DNA from 2 places in the Streptomyces sp. NPDC040432 genome. Region 2 is predicted to be linked to the other one. Evidence: riboswitches for the same ligand, from Rfam matches in the RefSeq annotation. Region 2 holds a riboswitch; the other holds the start of a gene.

Region 1 (7,678 bases), on a different contig from region 2:
AGGTAGAGCACCTCCGGATCGTGCAGCAGCGCCGCCGCGATGTCGCCGCGCATCCGCTGCCCCAGCGACAGTTGCCGTACCGGTACGTCGAGCAGTTCGCCGAGGTCGAGCCGGTCGACGCACCGCTCCAGGTTCTCCGCGTAGCGGGCCGCCGGGATCCGGTACATCCGGCGCATCAGCCCGTACGAGTCCTTCAGCGGCAGGTCCCACCACAGCGTGGTGCGCTGCCCGAACACCACGCCGATCCGGTGCGCGAGGCGCATCCGTTCCCGCGCGGGGTCGATGCCGGCGACGCGCAACCGGCCGCCGCTCGGGGTGAGGATGCCGGTCAGCATCTTGATGGTGGTGGACTTGCCGGCGCCGTTCGGCCCGATGTAGCCGACCATCTCGCCCCGCGCGACCTCGAAGCTGATCCCGTCCACGGCCCTGACCTGCCGCTTCTCCCTTCGGATCCAGTTGACGCGGCGGCGCACGTCGAAGACCTTCTCGACGCCGTCCAGTGCGATCAGCGCTTCTGTCATCAGCCCTCAACTCCCCGTGCTGCGGTACGAACGGACACCCGCGCGCCACGCCAGCGACGCGGGCAGGAACACCAGGAAGGCCACCAGCGGGCTCGTGAACGCCACCCACTGCGGCAGGCCCAGCGGATCGGGCCGGCCCAGGACGTACAGGGCGGGCAGCCAGTTGACGAAGGCGAGGGGCACGATGAAGGTGACCCCGCGCAGCAGGTCCTTCGCGAAGACCGTCGGCGGGTACTGGAGCATCGTGCAGCCGCCGTACGTGAAGGAGTTCTGCACCTCGGCCGCGTCCCCGGCGACGAACTGGAAGGCGGCGCCGGCCACCATCACGGCTCCGAAGATCCCCGCCCCGGCCAGGATCATCTCGGGGACCAGCAGGATCCTCCCGGCCGTCCAGTCCACGTCCAGCGCCAGGACGCCCCAGGTCAGCACGCCGAGGCCCTGCATGATCCGACCGAGGCGGCGCAGGGCGAACCGGTCGGCCGCGACCTGCGCGAGCACCGGGACCGGTCGCACCAGCATGGTGTCGAGCGAGCCGTCGCGGATCCGGGACCCGATCCGGTCCGTGTTGCCGAGGAGCAGGTCGGCCAGGCCCAGGGAGGCCGAGCAGGATCCGTAGAGCAGGGCGATCTCGGGGAGCGCGAAGCCGCCGAGCACGTCCACGTGGGAGAACATGATGGCGATGGCGGCGAAGTCGAGCAGGGTGATCGCCCCGTTCCCGAAGGTCGCGAGGAGGAACGAGGTCCGGTAGGTCATGGTCGAGCGGATCCACATCGTGACGATCAGCCCGTAGCCGCGCAGCCCCTCCCACGCCCGGTTGCGGACCGGGCCGTCGAACCCCACGGGCCGGGTGGCCGCCGCGTCCGTGCCGGCGCCCTCGCGCACGGCCGTTCCCGTCACCTCAGCCACCCTGGACCACCACCTTCCGCGTCGCCGCAGCCTGCATCAGCCGGCCCGCGCCCAGGAGGGCCAGCACCCATCCGGCCTGGAACCCGAGCGCCCGTACCGCTCCCCCGGCCCCGGAGTGCGTGCCGAGCAGGACGTCGAGCGGGACCTGGAGCATCGCCGCCCACGGCAGGACCCGCGCCACGTCCCCGAGTTCGCCGGGGAACACCGTCAGGGGCAGCACCATCCCCGAGAAGAAGATGGTCACGACGGTGGCCATCAGGTTGATCCCGGTGCCGTCCAGCAGCCAGAACGCGGCCAGCCCGAGCAGGTACCGGACCGCGAAGCTGACGGTCAGCCCGAGCGCGACGGACACCAGGAACAGCAGCCAGCGCGCCGGGTCGACCGGCAGCGCCAGCTGGAAGGCGAGGGCTCCGGCGACGAGCGGCACCAGCCCGCGTCCCAGCAGTTGGAAGGCGGCCCTGCCGAGGTCCGAGGCGAGCCACCACAGCTGGAGGTCGGCCGGCCGGTAGAGGTCGACGGCGATGTCGCCCGTGCGGACCCGTTCCTGGAACTCGTCCTGGAAGCCGCCCCCGATGAGGGCCCCGGCCGCGAGCAGGGACTGGCTCACCCAGACGAAGGTGAGGGCCTGGGCCTGGTCGTAGCCACCGAGGCCCGGCCGCTCGTCCCACAGGGCGATGTACGTGTACGCGACGATGAAACCGAACACGGTGTTGGTGAACACCCCTGCGGCCGTCGCCGTTCCGTAGGCCGCGTAGCGCCGGAAGCCACCCGCCGCGACGGCCCCGTAGAGCAGCGCTCTCTGACGCACCGTATCCCTCCGTTTTCCACGTCGTTCCTACGTCGGCCAAAGCGCGCGAGCTTAGTGCGGAGGGGCGAGCCACGCGACCGATTTATGCCCGTCCGGCGCGGATGCACCGGCCATCGGGTAGACACCATGAGGTACGGATGTGGACATTTCACACAGCCCCGAGGAGCACCGGCGATGAGCGACCAGTCACCACCACCGGGCTGGACGCCTCGCGATCCGGACACCCCCGGGGGCGTTCCGGCCGAGCCCGTCGTCGAACGGGCTCCCCGTAAGGGTGGTGCCGGCGGACGGCCCGCCGGCAAGGCCGGTCGCAGGCGCACCGGTTGGCGCCGCGTCCTGCCGACCTGGCGCATGGTGCTGGGCGGTCTCCTGCTGATCGGGCTGCTGCTGGGCGGCGCCTTGGTCGCCGGGTACCTGCTGGTCGACATCCCGCCGGCGAACGCGGCGGCCACCGCGCAGTCCAACGTGTACCTGTACTCGGACGGATCGCAGCTCGCCCGTGACGGCGAGGTCAACCGCGTCAACGTGCCGCTGTCCCAGGTGCCGTCGACGGTCCAGGAGGCCGTACTGGCCGCCGAGGACCGGGACTTCCACTCGGCGCGTGCGGTCGATCCGAAGGCCATGGTCCGTGCCGCCTGGAACACCGTCACCGGGAAGGGCAAGCAGTCCGGCTCGACGATCACCCAGCAGTACGTCAAGAACTACTACCTGGGCCAGGAACAGACGGTGAACCGGAAGGTCAAGGAGTTCTTCATCGCGATCAAGCTCGGCCGGGAGAAGTCGAAGGACTACATCCTGGAGGGCTACCTGAACACCAGCTACTTCGGTCGCAACGCCTACGGGATCCAGGCCGCCGCCCAGGCCTACTACGGCAAGGACGTCACCCGGCTGACCACCGCCGAGGGCGCCTACCTGGCGACCCTGCTCAACTCCCCCAGCGCCTTCGACGTCGTCGCGCACCCGCGCAGCCGCGACCGTGCCGTCGCCCGCTGGAACTACGTGCTCGACGGCATGGTGAAGAAGGGCTGGATGGACCCGGCCGAGCGGGCGGCGGCGCGGTTCCCCGAGCCGGGCAGGCTCCGTCCGGCGTCCGGCCTGTCGGGGCAGCGCGGATACCTGGTGGAGGCCGTCAAGGACTACATCACCGAGCACGGGATCCTGGACGACAAGACCCTCGCGGAGGGCGGCTACCGGATCACCACGACGATCGACAAGCGCCGTCAGACCGCGTTCGTCGACGCCGTACGGACCGAAATGGTGGACGACCTCGACCCGGCGGCCCGTCCGGCGGACCGTCTGGTGCGGGCGGGCGGGGCGTCCATCGATCCGGCCACCGGCAAGGTCGTCGCCCTGTACGGCGGCATCGACTACACCAAGCAGTACGTGAACAACGCGACCCGGCACGACTACCAGGTGGCCTCCACCTTCAAGCCGTTCGTCTTCGCGGCGGCCGTGGAGAACGACTCCCGGACCCAGGACGGCCGTCGCATCACCCCGAACACGATCTACAACGGCGACAACGAGCGCCCGGTGGTCGGCGGCCGGATCCGCTTCGCCCCCGAGAACGAGGGGCAGGTGTCGTACGGGAACATCACCGTCAACACGGCGACCGACCTCTCCGTCAACACCGTGTACGCGCAGATGGCCGTGGACGTCGGCGGGGAGAGGGTCAAGCGGACGGCCATCGCCCTCGGCATCCCGAAGAGCACCCCGAACTTCGACGCGGGCCCGGCCATCGCGCTGGGCACCATGCAGGCGAGCGTGCTGGACATGACGCAGGCGTACGCGACCCTCGCCGACCACGGCCGGCGCACCCCGTACACCTTCCTGGAGAAGATCACGAAGGACGGGGACACCATCGGGCTCCCCGACCGCACCCCGGAACAGGTCATCAGCCGGGAGGCCGCCGACACGACGACGGCCATGCTGGTCAGCGTCGTCGACAACGGCACCGGTACGGCCGCTCTGGCGGCGGGTCACCCGGCGGCGGGCAAGACGGGCACGGCCGAACTGGACCGCTCGGCGTGGTTCGCGGCGTACACCCCGGACCTGGTCACGGTGGTGTCGATGATGGGCCAGGACCCGGACACGGGCACGCTCCAGTCCCTCTACGGGGCGTTGGGCGAGCGGCGCATCGGGGGCGGCGGCTACCCGGCGCGGATCTGGGCGGCCTACACGAAGTCGGCCCTGGAGGCCTCGGACCCCGTGGACTTCGAACTCGAACTCCAGCGGGGCGCTTCCCCGCCCCAGCAGCCGGACGTCCCGCAGCCCCCGCCCAACTTCCCCGAGGACCCGGCCACCCCGCCGACGGGCGGTCGGACGGACGGCGGGGACGGCGGTCGGACGGACGGCGGCGGCGATCAGGGCGGCCGGACCGACGGGGGCCGCACCGATGGCGGGCAGACGCAGGGCGGGCAGACGCAGGGCGGGCAGACCCAAGGGGGCCGGACCAACGGCGGCCAGAACAACGGCGGGCAGACCAATGGGGGGCAGACCAATGGGGGGCAGACCAATGGGGGGCAGACCGAAGGCGGGCAGACGAACGGCGGCCAGGATCAAGGCGGCCGGACGGACGGCGGGCAGACGGACGGCGGGCAGACCGATGCCGGTCGGAACGCCGGCGGCGACGCCCAGGGCGGCGTCTTCGGCCGCCGCCCTCCGGCCGACTACCTCGAATGAGACCCGGTCGGGGCCCGCACGGGCCCCGACCGGTCCCACCGGGCTTCCGGTCGGGCCCAACCGGGGTCAGTGGCCGGAGGTGGCCTTCAGCCCGACCACGGCGACCAGCAGCAGGCAGATGAAGAAGATCCGGGCGGCGGTGACGGGTTCCCCCAGCACCGCCATGCCGAGCACGGCGGCGCCGGCCGCGCCGATGCCCACCCAGACCCCGTACGCGGTGCCGATGGGCAGGGTCTTGGCCGCGTAGGACAGCAGCACCATGCTGGCGACGATCCCGGCGCCGGTGAAGACGGACGGCCACAGCCGGGTGAAGCCCTCGGTGAATTTCATGCCGATCGACCAGCCGACTTCGAGCAGACCGGCGACGATGAGAAGAACCCAGGCCATGACAGGCACCTCCGGGACGAGACGGAAACGGGGTGCGTCGTCTTTGCGTCCTGCAACCCGGTACGGCGCGTCTCGTCGGGGGTTCCCCTCCACCGTAGCAAAGGGGCGGCGAAAAGGGCCGGTGACCTCGGCCACCGGCCCTCAGGGGTACTGCGGGACGGGACGCGGGGCCCGGCGGAGGCCTCGTGGGGGCCCGCCGGAGACCCGCAGGATCAGAGGTAGAGCCCGGTGGAGTCCTTGGACCCCTCCAGCCGCTCCGCGGCCACGGCGTGCAGGTCCCGCTCGCGCATCAGGACGTACGTCGCCCCGCGCACCTCGACCTCGGCCCGGTCCTCCGGGTCGTACAGCACCCGGTCGCCGGGCTCCACGCTGCGTACGTTCTGCCCCACCGCGACCACCTCGGCCCAGGACAGCCTCTTGCCCACGGCCGCCGTCGCCGGGATCAGGATGCCGCCGCCGGAGCGGCGTTCGCCCTCGGGCAGGTCGGACTTCACGAGCACGCGGTCGTGCAGCATGCGGATGGGCAGCTTGTCGTGGGTGGTGTTCTCGCTCACGCCCCGAACCTACCCGCCCGGCCCCGCCCCGTCCGCCGGTGGGTGCTCAACGCTTGCGACGCGCCGAGACCACGAGCAGTCCGACCACGCCGGCGGCCAGCAGGGCCACGGGCACGATCCGCTCGATGCGCGGCGCCCCGTCCTCGTGGCGCAGGCCGTCCTTGACGTCGGTGACGAGCCGGTTGACGGCGACGAAGGCCCGTCCGGCGGTCTGGTCGACCGTCGAGGCGACCCTCGCCTTCGCGTCCCCGACGATCGTCTTCGGGTGCATGCGCACGCCGATCTCGTCGAGCGTCTCGGCGAGCTGCTCGCGGCGACGGACGATGTCCGCCTCGATCTGAGCGGGGGTCCTGGCTTCCGGCACCGCGCTGCCTCCGTCGTTGTGTCGTCGTGTCGTCTGTGGCGTGATCCGTCAGGGACAGTCTGTCAGCTCCGTCAGCTTAGGCTCATGACGTACCGATCCCCTCCCGAGGAGACTGTTGAGATGAGCGAGCGACTCCAGCCGGGCGACACCGCCCCCGCCTTCACCCTGCCCGACGCGGACGGCAACGAGGTCTCGCTGGCCGACCACAAGGGCCGCAAGGTGATCGTGTACTTCTACCCGGCGGCCCTGACGCCCGGCTGCACCAAGCAGGCCTGCGACTTCACCGACAACCTGGACGCCCTGGCGACCGCGGGGTACGACGTCATCGGTGTCTCCCCGGACAAGCCGGAGAAGCTCGCCAAGTTCCGCGAGCAGGAGAACCTGAAGGTCACCCTGGTCGGGGACCCGGAGAAGGAGACCCTGACGGCGTACGGCGCCTTCGGCGAGAAGAAGCTGTACGGCAAGACGGTGACCGGGGTCATCCGTTCCACGGTCGTCGTGGACGAGGAGGGCAAGGTCGCGCACGCCTTCTACAACGTGAAGGCGACCGGCCACGTAGCAAAGATCATCAAGGACCTGGGCATCTGACGCGCCCCATTCCTTGGACGCGGCGGCCCGCACCCAACCGGTGCGGGCCGCCGCGCTCATCGGACCCCATGCCCGGCGACCGTCCGGCCATCGACCGTTGCTCCGTACGAGGGCCGTACGCGCGGCCGCGGCGGTCGACCACGTCGACGGCGGCCGGAGCGACGACCGCCGCGGGAACCTGCGACTCCTGTGCCCCAACTGCCCTGCGATCAGCAGCACATGGCGCCGGGAAGGGCGCCCCGACGGGTTCGATGATCCTTGCCGACACTCCTCGACCGTCTGCCGCTATCATTGCAGGCGGCTAGCGGTGGTGGCGCAGTGGTGACGCAGCAGACTTAGGATCTGTGGCCCGTGAAACGGCTTGAGGGTTCGAATCCCTTCCGCCGCACGACAACGGCCTGCGAATCGAAGGCATGATTCGCAGGCCGTTTGCATGTCGGCGTCAGCCCAGCAGTTCCCGGATCACCGGGACCAGGGCGCGGAAGGCCAGGCCGCGGTGGGAGATGGCGTTCTTCTCGGCCGCCGTCAGTTCCGCGCAGGTACGCGATTCGCCCAGCGGCTGGAGGATCGGGTCGTAGCCGAAGCCGCCGCCTCCCTCGGGGGCGTGCCGCAGGGTGCCGAGCAGTCGGCCCTCGACGACGCGTTCGGTGCCGTCCGGGAGGGCCAGGGCCGCCGCGCAGAAGAAGTGGGCGCCACGGTGCTCGTCGGCGATGTCGCCGAGCTGCGCGAGCAGCAGGTCGAGGTTGGCCCGGTCGTCGCCGTGGGAGCCGGCCCAGCGGGCGGAGAAGATGCCGGGCGCGCCGTTCAGGACGTCGACGCACAGGCCGGAGTCGTCGGCGACGGCCGGCAGGCCGGTGGCGCGGGCGAGGGC
Region 2 (7,678 bases):
GGAGGTCGCCGGGGCTAGTGTGGGACTGTCCGTCCCCCCCGTGCGCGGCAGATGAGGCTGGTCAACGTGTCGACATCGAGTCACGACATTCCGGGGGCGCCCTGCTGGGTCAGCCTGCTCGTCCGGGACCCCGACTCCGCTCGGCGCTTCTACACGGCCGTGCTCGGCTGGGAGATCCGGCCCAACCCCTTCGGGGACGACTTCGCCGTGGCGTTCCGGGACGGCGCCCCCGTCGCGGGCATCGGCGCCGTCACCGACGTCTTCGACGTACCGGCGGCATGGACGCCGTACTTCGCCGTCCAGGACGCCGACGTCACCGCGTCCAGGATCCGCGAGCGGGGCGCCACCATGGCCGTCGGCCCCCTGCCCTTCGGGACGGGGCGGGCGGGGCTGGCCGCCGATCCGGCCGGAGCCGTCTTCGGGATCTGGGAGGGGGTCGTCGTCCCCGACTGGTCCGTGGGACGCGGCAGCGCCCCGGCCTGGCTCGAACTGCGGACGCGCGACGCGTTCGCCGCCGCGATCTTCTACGGGGAGGTCCTCGACTGGGCGGGTGAGCTGCCCGGTTGCTGCGTCGTGTCCTACGAGCACGACCACGTCGTGCTGCGGCACGGGCGTGACACCATCGCCCGGATCCGCGGCGGCGCACTGGAAGCGGCGCCGGACCCCGAGGTCCGTCCCCGCTGGCACGTCCACTTCCGGGTGCCCGACCTGGAGGCGGCGATGGAAGCCGCCGACCGGATGGGCGGCAGGACCGCCTCTCCGGTCGAGAACTCCCCCACGAGCCGCCGGGTCGTCCTCGTCGATCCCGACGGGGCGCCCTTCACCGTCGTCGCCCCGCGGGGCGCGGGCACCTGAGCCGCGCGGGACGCCGGTACGGGTCCGCCGCGGCTCCCGCTGCCCGCCGGTCCGCCGCCACGACGGCCCGCCGGGAGTCGTGGTGGAAACCGGCGACGCCGACCGACGGGCCGGGGCGCGGCGGGGGCGGTCAGTGGGTGGCGATGGTCCGGTTGATCCAGTCCTTGTACGCGGACACCGACGTCCAGATGCCGGGACCGCTCCCACAGTGCGGGTCGACGGCGTAGTCGCCGTCGCCGGAGGTCACGCCGACCAGTTCCCAGCGTCCCGCGACGCGCTGGACCTGCGGGCCACCGGAGTCCCCGGAGCAGGCCATGGCGCCGCGGACCCGGCTGCTGGTGCAGAGTTCGCCCTTGCCGTTGATGTCCATGCAGTCGGTCGTGGCGGTGCGGCGCGTGTCCAGTTCCTGGAGGCGGTCGGGGAACACCCACCGCCCGGGCTCGGGGTCGTCGACCACGGTGCCGAAGCCGATCACCCGGGTGTCCGCGCCGACCGCGGGGGCGCGGCCGGCGATGCGGACCGGCTGCTCGCGGACGGGGCGGTCCAGTTTCAGGAGGGCGATGTCGTCGTTCGAGCGCTTGTCGCCGGAGGAGTCGAAACCGGGGTGGACGAACTTGCCGACGATCTTGCGGACGGTGCCCCCGGCGTTCCGGTGGTCACTGCCGACGCGGACGGTCCCGCTGGGGTGCGCGGGCATCACGTCCTGCGCGCAGTGTCCGGCCGTCACCACCCACTGCGGAGCGATGAGGGCCCCTCCGCACATGGCGTCGAGGGAGCCCTCGCCGTCCCCGGGCGTCATGGGGATCGCCACCATGAACGGGTAGGGCTCCGAGGAGTCCGTTCCGCGGACGATCGCCTGGGCCCCGGTCCCCGTCGCCGCCGTGTACAGGGCGGCGACCGCCCCCACGGCCACCGCCCGGTTCAGCAGGCGGCGTCCCGGAAGGGACCGGGCGGCCTGCCGGCGGTGTCGGGCGTGCAGTGGGGCGGAACCAGCCATGACGGGAACTTTCGCGCGGGGGCGGTGGGCAATCGGACCAAGTGCTTCCGGTCGCGTTTCCTGTTCCCCGTCCTCGCCGCGCTACACCTCCGCGCGCCGTAGGAGGGTCACAGCCGCCAGTACGTCCCCGCACGCGAATCGACGTGCACCACGTGCCGACCGACCCGCACCACGTGGTGGTCCGGGCCCGACCAGGAGCCGGTGGCCCCTTCGGCGCCGGGCAGGGGCGTCCAGATCTCCAGGAAGGTGCTGCCGTCCGGGTTGGTGCCCCGTTCGACGAGGTCGGCGCCGTCCCGCCGGAGGGTGCCGGTGTCCTCGCCGGGCTCGCCCGTGAGGTGGTGGAAGCGCACCCGCTCGCCGTCGAAGGAGGTCGTGCCGGCGAAGCCACGGCTGTCGGCGTAGTACCGGCCGACCTGCAACCACACCACTTCGCGGTCCTCGACGAGGGGTCCGCCGTCGCGGCTGATGCCGCGCCGGAGCCAGGCACCGCGCTCGGGCGGCGGGACGCCGGGACCCACCGCAGGCCGGCCGGCCGGGTCAGTGCCGGTCATGGTTGGCGGCGTCGGCGTCCACGGCCGGCAGCGTCAGCGGTACGTTGCCGCGCCCCGCCTGCGAGTACGGGCAGACCACGTCGGCCCGGTGCAGCAGGGGCTGGAGGTCCGCCGCCGCCCAGCCGGGAAGGCTCACCGTGAGGGCCACCGCGAGACCGTGGCCGGCGGGGCCTCCGACGGCGTGCGCGGTCGTTTCGTACAGGGTGCCGGTGAGTGGCACGGCCATGGCGTGGGGCCCATCTGCTCGACGAGGAAGCCGCCCGGGTGCGGACGGCGGATGGCGCCGCTCGTGCGGCACCTCGCGCGTCGTCGTGCGTAACCGGGTACGGCGCGTCTCGTCCGGGGCCGTGGATCCGGCCGCCGGAAAATCTGGCAACGGCGGACGTCACCCGGGGACGGGCCGACGGTGACCTTCCTCACCCGCCACCGGCCCGCCGGCCACGGCCCCGCCCGCCGGCGGCGCGGGCCGGTGCCGGCCGCGGTATGCCCCGGGAGGCATGCCCTCCCAGCGGGTGAAGGCGCGCACGAGGGCCGTCGCGCCGCTCAGGCCGACCAGCGGGGCGATCCGGTCCAAGGACAGGGTCGTGGTCTCCAGCAGTCGCCTGGCGCGGGCGTGGCGGGCGGCGTCGAGGAGCTCGCGCCAGGACGTGCCCTCCGCCCCGAGGGCCCTGCGCAGCGTCCGGACACTGAGGTTCAGCTCCTGGGCGGGCCCCTCGGGGCCGACGTCCGCGAGCACGGCGCGCTCCAGCCACCGGCGCACCCTCCCGGCCGTGGTGACCTCTGCGGACAGCCCGTCCAGGAGCCGGTCGGCGTAGGCCCGGTGCAGCGCGTTGAGGGCCGGGTCGTACAGGGGGCGGCGCCGGTCGAGGTCCGCGTTGCCCACCGTGATCGCGTTCTCCTCAGCGTCGAAGGCGACGGGGCAGCCGAGGACGCGGGCGTACGGTTCGGCCGCGCCGACGAGGGGATGGGCGAACGACACCGCCAAGGGCGCCCAGTCGTCGCCGGCGATCCATCGGGCGGCCCGCACCATGCTGCTGATGACGGCCTCCACCTGTTGCGGGTGCATGGCCGTCGGGGCGACGTTCGGTCGGTAGCGGATCCGGCTGTGGCCGGGGCCCCGGTGCAGGGTCACCGTGCCCGCCTGGCTCACCAGGGGGTGGTAGCGCTCGGCCGCCAGCGCGGCATCGGCCAGGCCGGCGCAGGTGAGGACGAGGTGCCCCAGGATGTGCAGGCCTTCGGGCCGGATGCGGTCGCCCACGAGGAGCCCGGTGTGCGGTCCGGCACCCGGGGCGCCGAGCACCTCGTCCCACAGGGCGCGCATCTCACCGAACTCCAGCCGGTCCGTGGGCAGCGCCCAGGCGGCGGATCCCCCGGCGCCGTCCGACGGGGCGCCGAGGACGGAGAGGGCGTAGCTCGCGGTGACGGAGGGCGGCTCGCTGGTGGACACGACCGCCAGTCAATGCGGGCGCACCAGCCCCGTCAACACCCTCGGGGGGCGGAGCCGGTCGGGAGGGTCAACGGATTGGCCTCGCGGGTCAATGACGGGGCGGCGGAGCACCTCTAGGGTCGGCTCCGGACCACCGGGGGGGATCAGTGGCCCCTCCCGGGCTCCGGAGCCCGGGAGCCCGGGACGCGCGCCGGCCCGATCCCCGCCGCTCAGAGGAGTACGCCGTGATTCTCTTCCTGCTCCCCGCAGGCGACTACGACCCGACCGAGGCCGCCGTGCCCTGGGCCGCGCTGCGGGACGCCGGCTTCGAGGTGCGGTTCGCGACCCCCGGTGGGGAGGTCGCCCTCGCCGACCCCCGGCTCACGGACCTCGGCTTCTCCTGGCTCTCGCCCTGGCTGATGACCCGTCGCGCCGAACTGGCCGCCTACCGGCGCCTCACCGAGGACCCCTGGTTCCGCTCCCCCGCCTCGTACGGGGAGATCGATCCGGACGCCGTCACGGGCCTGTTCGTACCGGGCGGTCACGCGGCGGGGATGCGGACGCTGCTCGACGACGCCACCGCACAGCGGTTGTTCGCCCGGATCTTCACCCGGGGGCTGCCCGTGGGCGCCGTGTGCCACGGCGTCCTGCTCGCCGCCCGGGCCGAGGATCCCGCCACCGGACGCTCGGTCCTCCACGGTCGGCGGACGACCGCGCTGACGTCCTTGCTGGAGTTGACCGGCTGGAACCTCACCCGGCTCTGGCTGGGACGCTACTACCGCACCTACCGCACCACCGTGCAGCAGGAGGTCACCGCGGCGCTCGCCGATCCGACCCACTTCCGCGCCGGTCCGCCCCTGCCCGTCCGTGACACCGCCGCCCGCACCGGACGCGGCTTCACCGTCACGGACGGCAACTACGTCTCCGCGCGGTGGCCCGGGGACTGCCACCGCCTGGCCGCGGACTACCTGTCCCTGGTCCGCGCCCACGCGGCCGGGGCGGCGCGCCCGACCGGTTGAGTGCCGCCCGTGCCCCGGGCACCGGTGGGCCGGCCCCCTCGCCCGCTGTCGTACCCGCGCGGCCCGGCGGTGGGGCCGCGCGGTCACGTTCGGCCGAATCCGACCCGAGCACCCGCTCGTGTCCCGTGCTTATCTTCGTTCATGGATATCTCCGCAGGACGTCCGTACCCCCTCGGCGCCACCCACGACGGCTCGGGGACGAACTTCGCCCTCTTCTCCGACTGCGCCGAGAAGGTGGAGCTCTGCCTGATCGGTGAGGACGGCGGCGAGCACCGGATCGCGCTCCCGGAGGTGGACGGGGGCGTGTGGCACGGCCGGGTGGCCGACGTCGGCCCCGGACAGCGGTACGGCTACCGCGTCCACGGACCCTGGAGCCCCGACGAGGGCCTGCGGTGCAATCCGGCCAAGCTGCTGCTCGACCCCTACGCGCGGGCGATCGACGGCCAGATCGACGGCGACCCCTCCCTGAGCGGGCACTGCGACACCGACCCGGGCCGTCCGGACGACCGCGACAGCCTGGGGCACGTCCCGCTCGGCGTCGTGACGGGCGGGGAGTTCGACTGGGAGGGGGACCGCCCTCCGGGCCACGCGTTCCACGACTCGGTCATCTACGAGGCGCACGTGAAGGGGCTGACCTTCCGCCACCCGGAGGTGCCCGAGGAACTGCGGGGCACGTACGCCGGGGTCGCGCACCCGGCCGTCGTCCAACACCTGCTGGCGCTCGGCGTCACCGCCATCGAACTCATGCCGGTGCACCAGTTCACCCAGGACGGTTTCCTCACCGACCGGGGCCTGTCGAACTACTGGGGCTACAACACCATCGGCTTCTTCGCCCCGCACCACGCCTACGCGGCCGGAGGGAGCGTCGGCGGCCAGGTCGACGAGTTCAAGTCCATGGTCAAGGAGCTGCACCGGGCGGGCATCGAGGTCATTCTCGACGTGGTCTACAACCACACGGCCGAGGGCAACGAGCAAGGTCCCACCCTGTCGTTCCGGGGGATCGACAACCCCTCCTACTACCGCCTGGTCGACGACAGCCCCGCGCACTACTTCGACACCACCGGTACCGGAAACAGCCTGCTGATGCGGCACCCCGCCGTCCTCCAGCTGATCATGGACTCGCTCCGGTACTGGGTCACCGAGATGCACGTGGACGGGTTCAGGTTCGACCTCGCGGCCACCCTGGCCCGCCAGTTCCACGACGTCGACAAGCTCTCGGCCTTCTTCGACATCGTCCACCAGGATCCGGTCATCAGCCGGGTCAAGCTCATCGCCGAGCCCTGGGACATCGGGGAGGGCGGCTACCAGGTCGGCAACTTCCCCGCCCTGTGGAGCGAGTGGAACGGGCGCTACCGCGATGCCGTCCGCTCCTTCTGGCGGGGGGACGAAGCCTCGCTGCCGGAGTTCGCCGCCCGCATCGCGGGCTCCGCCGACCTGTACCAGTCCGACCGCAGGCGCCCCCGGGCCGGCATCAACTTCATCACCGCGCACGACGGTTTCACCCTGCGCGACCTGGTTTCCTACAACGACCGGCACAACGAGGCCAACGGCGAGGACGGCCGCGACGGCGACGCCGACAACCGCTCGTGGAACTGTGGTGCGGAGGGCCCCAGCGACGACGAGGGGATCCGCCTCCTGCGGGCGCGGCAGCAACGCAACATGATGGCGACCCTCTGTCTGTCCCTGGGCGTGCCCATGCTCGCCCACGGGGACGAACTGGGCCGCACGCAGGACGGCAACAACAACGTCTACTGCCAGGACAACGAACTCGCCTGGGTGGACTGGGACCTCGGCGCGGAGCACTCCGAACTGCTCGCCTTCACCCGCAGGGCCCTGGCCCTGCGCCGCGCGCAGCCCGTCCTGCGCCGTCGGCGCTTCCCGCAGGGCGCCCCCACGGACGCCGCCGCTCCGGTCGCCGACATCGTCTGGCTCGGCCAGGACGGCACGAGCATGACCCCGGAGGACTGGGACCGGTCCGACGCCCGCCGCGTCGGCGTCTACCTCTGCGGGGACAACCTCACCGCGGACGGCGGCGACGGGGCCGCCGCGCGACCGGACTCGCTGCTGCTGATGTTCAACGCCTCGGACGAGGACGCGTCCTTCCGGCTCCCGCCCGCCGCCTACGGGGAGACCTGGACGGTGGCCCTCGACACGGCCCTCGACGGCGACGACGCGCAGGACGAGACGGAGGTCAAGGCGACGGCGACGACCGTCCTGACCGCCCGCAGCATGCGGGTCCTGCGCCGCCCCGCCAGGAGGCCCTGACCACGGGCGCGGCGCGGTGGGCGCGGGCGGGGCCGGCCCCCGGTACCGCCCGCGTCCCTACGCGTACGCACCGTCGTCCGGCTCGTCCGCCGGCACGTCGATGACGTGCATGGCGGCCTCCTCCGCGCCGGCCGCGCCGCCGTCGATGCCGTGATCCCGCGCGAGGAGTTCGCCGGTGGTGTTGGGGTGCGCGCCCTCGTCCGGAGCGGTCAGACGGCCCGCGCGCACCGTGCCGGTCTCCTCGTCCCACAGTTCTCCGTCGCCTCCGGGCAGGTCTCCCAGCCCGTCGCCCGGATCCTGGCCCGTCTCGGGCACCTCCTGGGACAGCCGCCGGTCGAGGGACTCGCCCTCGCGCTGCTCGGCGGCGGTCGTCCCGTACTTCGTCACGCCCAGTGGCTTCTCCGGCGGTGAGTAGCCCTCGTCCAGCATGTCGTCGTACGTCCGCTCCCCCACGGCGTTCTGCAGGTCGAGCGGTGCGGCGTCCGCCTGGTCCTCGTTGTCGCCCGTCGGCTGGTACACGTCGTCCGCCATCTGTTGCCCGTCGCTCATGGCACTCACGCATCCC

The links. Region 2 has a riboswitch for guanidine ahead of ACZ58N_RS24875 (OsmC family protein). Riboswitches for the same ligand answer to the same signal wherever they lie in the genome.
Region 1: it holds a riboswitch for guanidine, as region 2 does, so the genes downstream of both, ACZ58N_RS07805 (DMT family transporter) here and ACZ58N_RS24875 (OsmC family protein) in region 2, are expected to answer to the same signal.

What each region holds. Positions count from the first base shown of each region.
Region 1 is NZ_JBVIVP010000003.1:114,620-122,297, reverse strand. Features, by position in the region: gene ACZ58N_RS07825 (ABC transporter ATP-binding protein) at 1-521, opposite strand, end outside; gene ACZ58N_RS07820 (ABC transporter permease) at 528-1,418, opposite strand; gene ACZ58N_RS07815 (ABC transporter permease) at 1,420-2,235, opposite strand; gene ACZ58N_RS07810 (transglycosylase domain-containing protein) at 2,410-4,914, shown strand; gene ACZ58N_RS07805 (DMT family transporter) at 4,981-5,301, opposite strand; guanidine-III (ykkC-III) riboswitch at 5,333-5,411, opposite strand; gene ACZ58N_RS07800 (GroES family chaperonin) at 5,514-5,855, opposite strand; gene ACZ58N_RS07795 (DUF3618 domain-containing protein) at 5,902-6,219, opposite strand; gene bcp (thioredoxin-dependent thiol peroxidase) at 6,340-6,807, shown strand; partial or broken gene ACZ58N_RS07785 (hypothetical protein) at 6,941-7,132, shown strand; tRNA gene ACZ58N_RS07780 (tRNA-Leu) at 7,112-7,195, shown strand; gene rdgB (RdgB/HAM1 family non-canonical purine NTP pyrophosphatase) at 7,250-7,678, opposite strand, start outside.
Region 2 is NZ_JBVIVP010000013.1:79,952-87,629, forward strand. Features, by position in the region: gene ACZ58N_RS24860 (VOC family protein) at 67-855, shown strand; gene ACZ58N_RS24865 (S1 family peptidase) at 986-1,852, opposite strand; gene ACZ58N_RS24870 (hypothetical protein) at 1,960-2,403, opposite strand; gene ACZ58N_RS24875 (OsmC family protein) at 2,390-2,629, opposite strand; guanidine-III (ykkC-III) riboswitch at 2,704-2,767, opposite strand; gene ACZ58N_RS24880 (AraC family transcriptional regulator) at 2,789-3,850, opposite strand; gene ACZ58N_RS24885 (type 1 glutamine amidotransferase domain-containing protein) at 4,075-4,848, shown strand; gene glgX (glycogen debranching protein GlgX) at 4,990-7,113, shown strand; gene ACZ58N_RS24895 (DUF5709 domain-containing protein) at 7,171-7,662, opposite strand.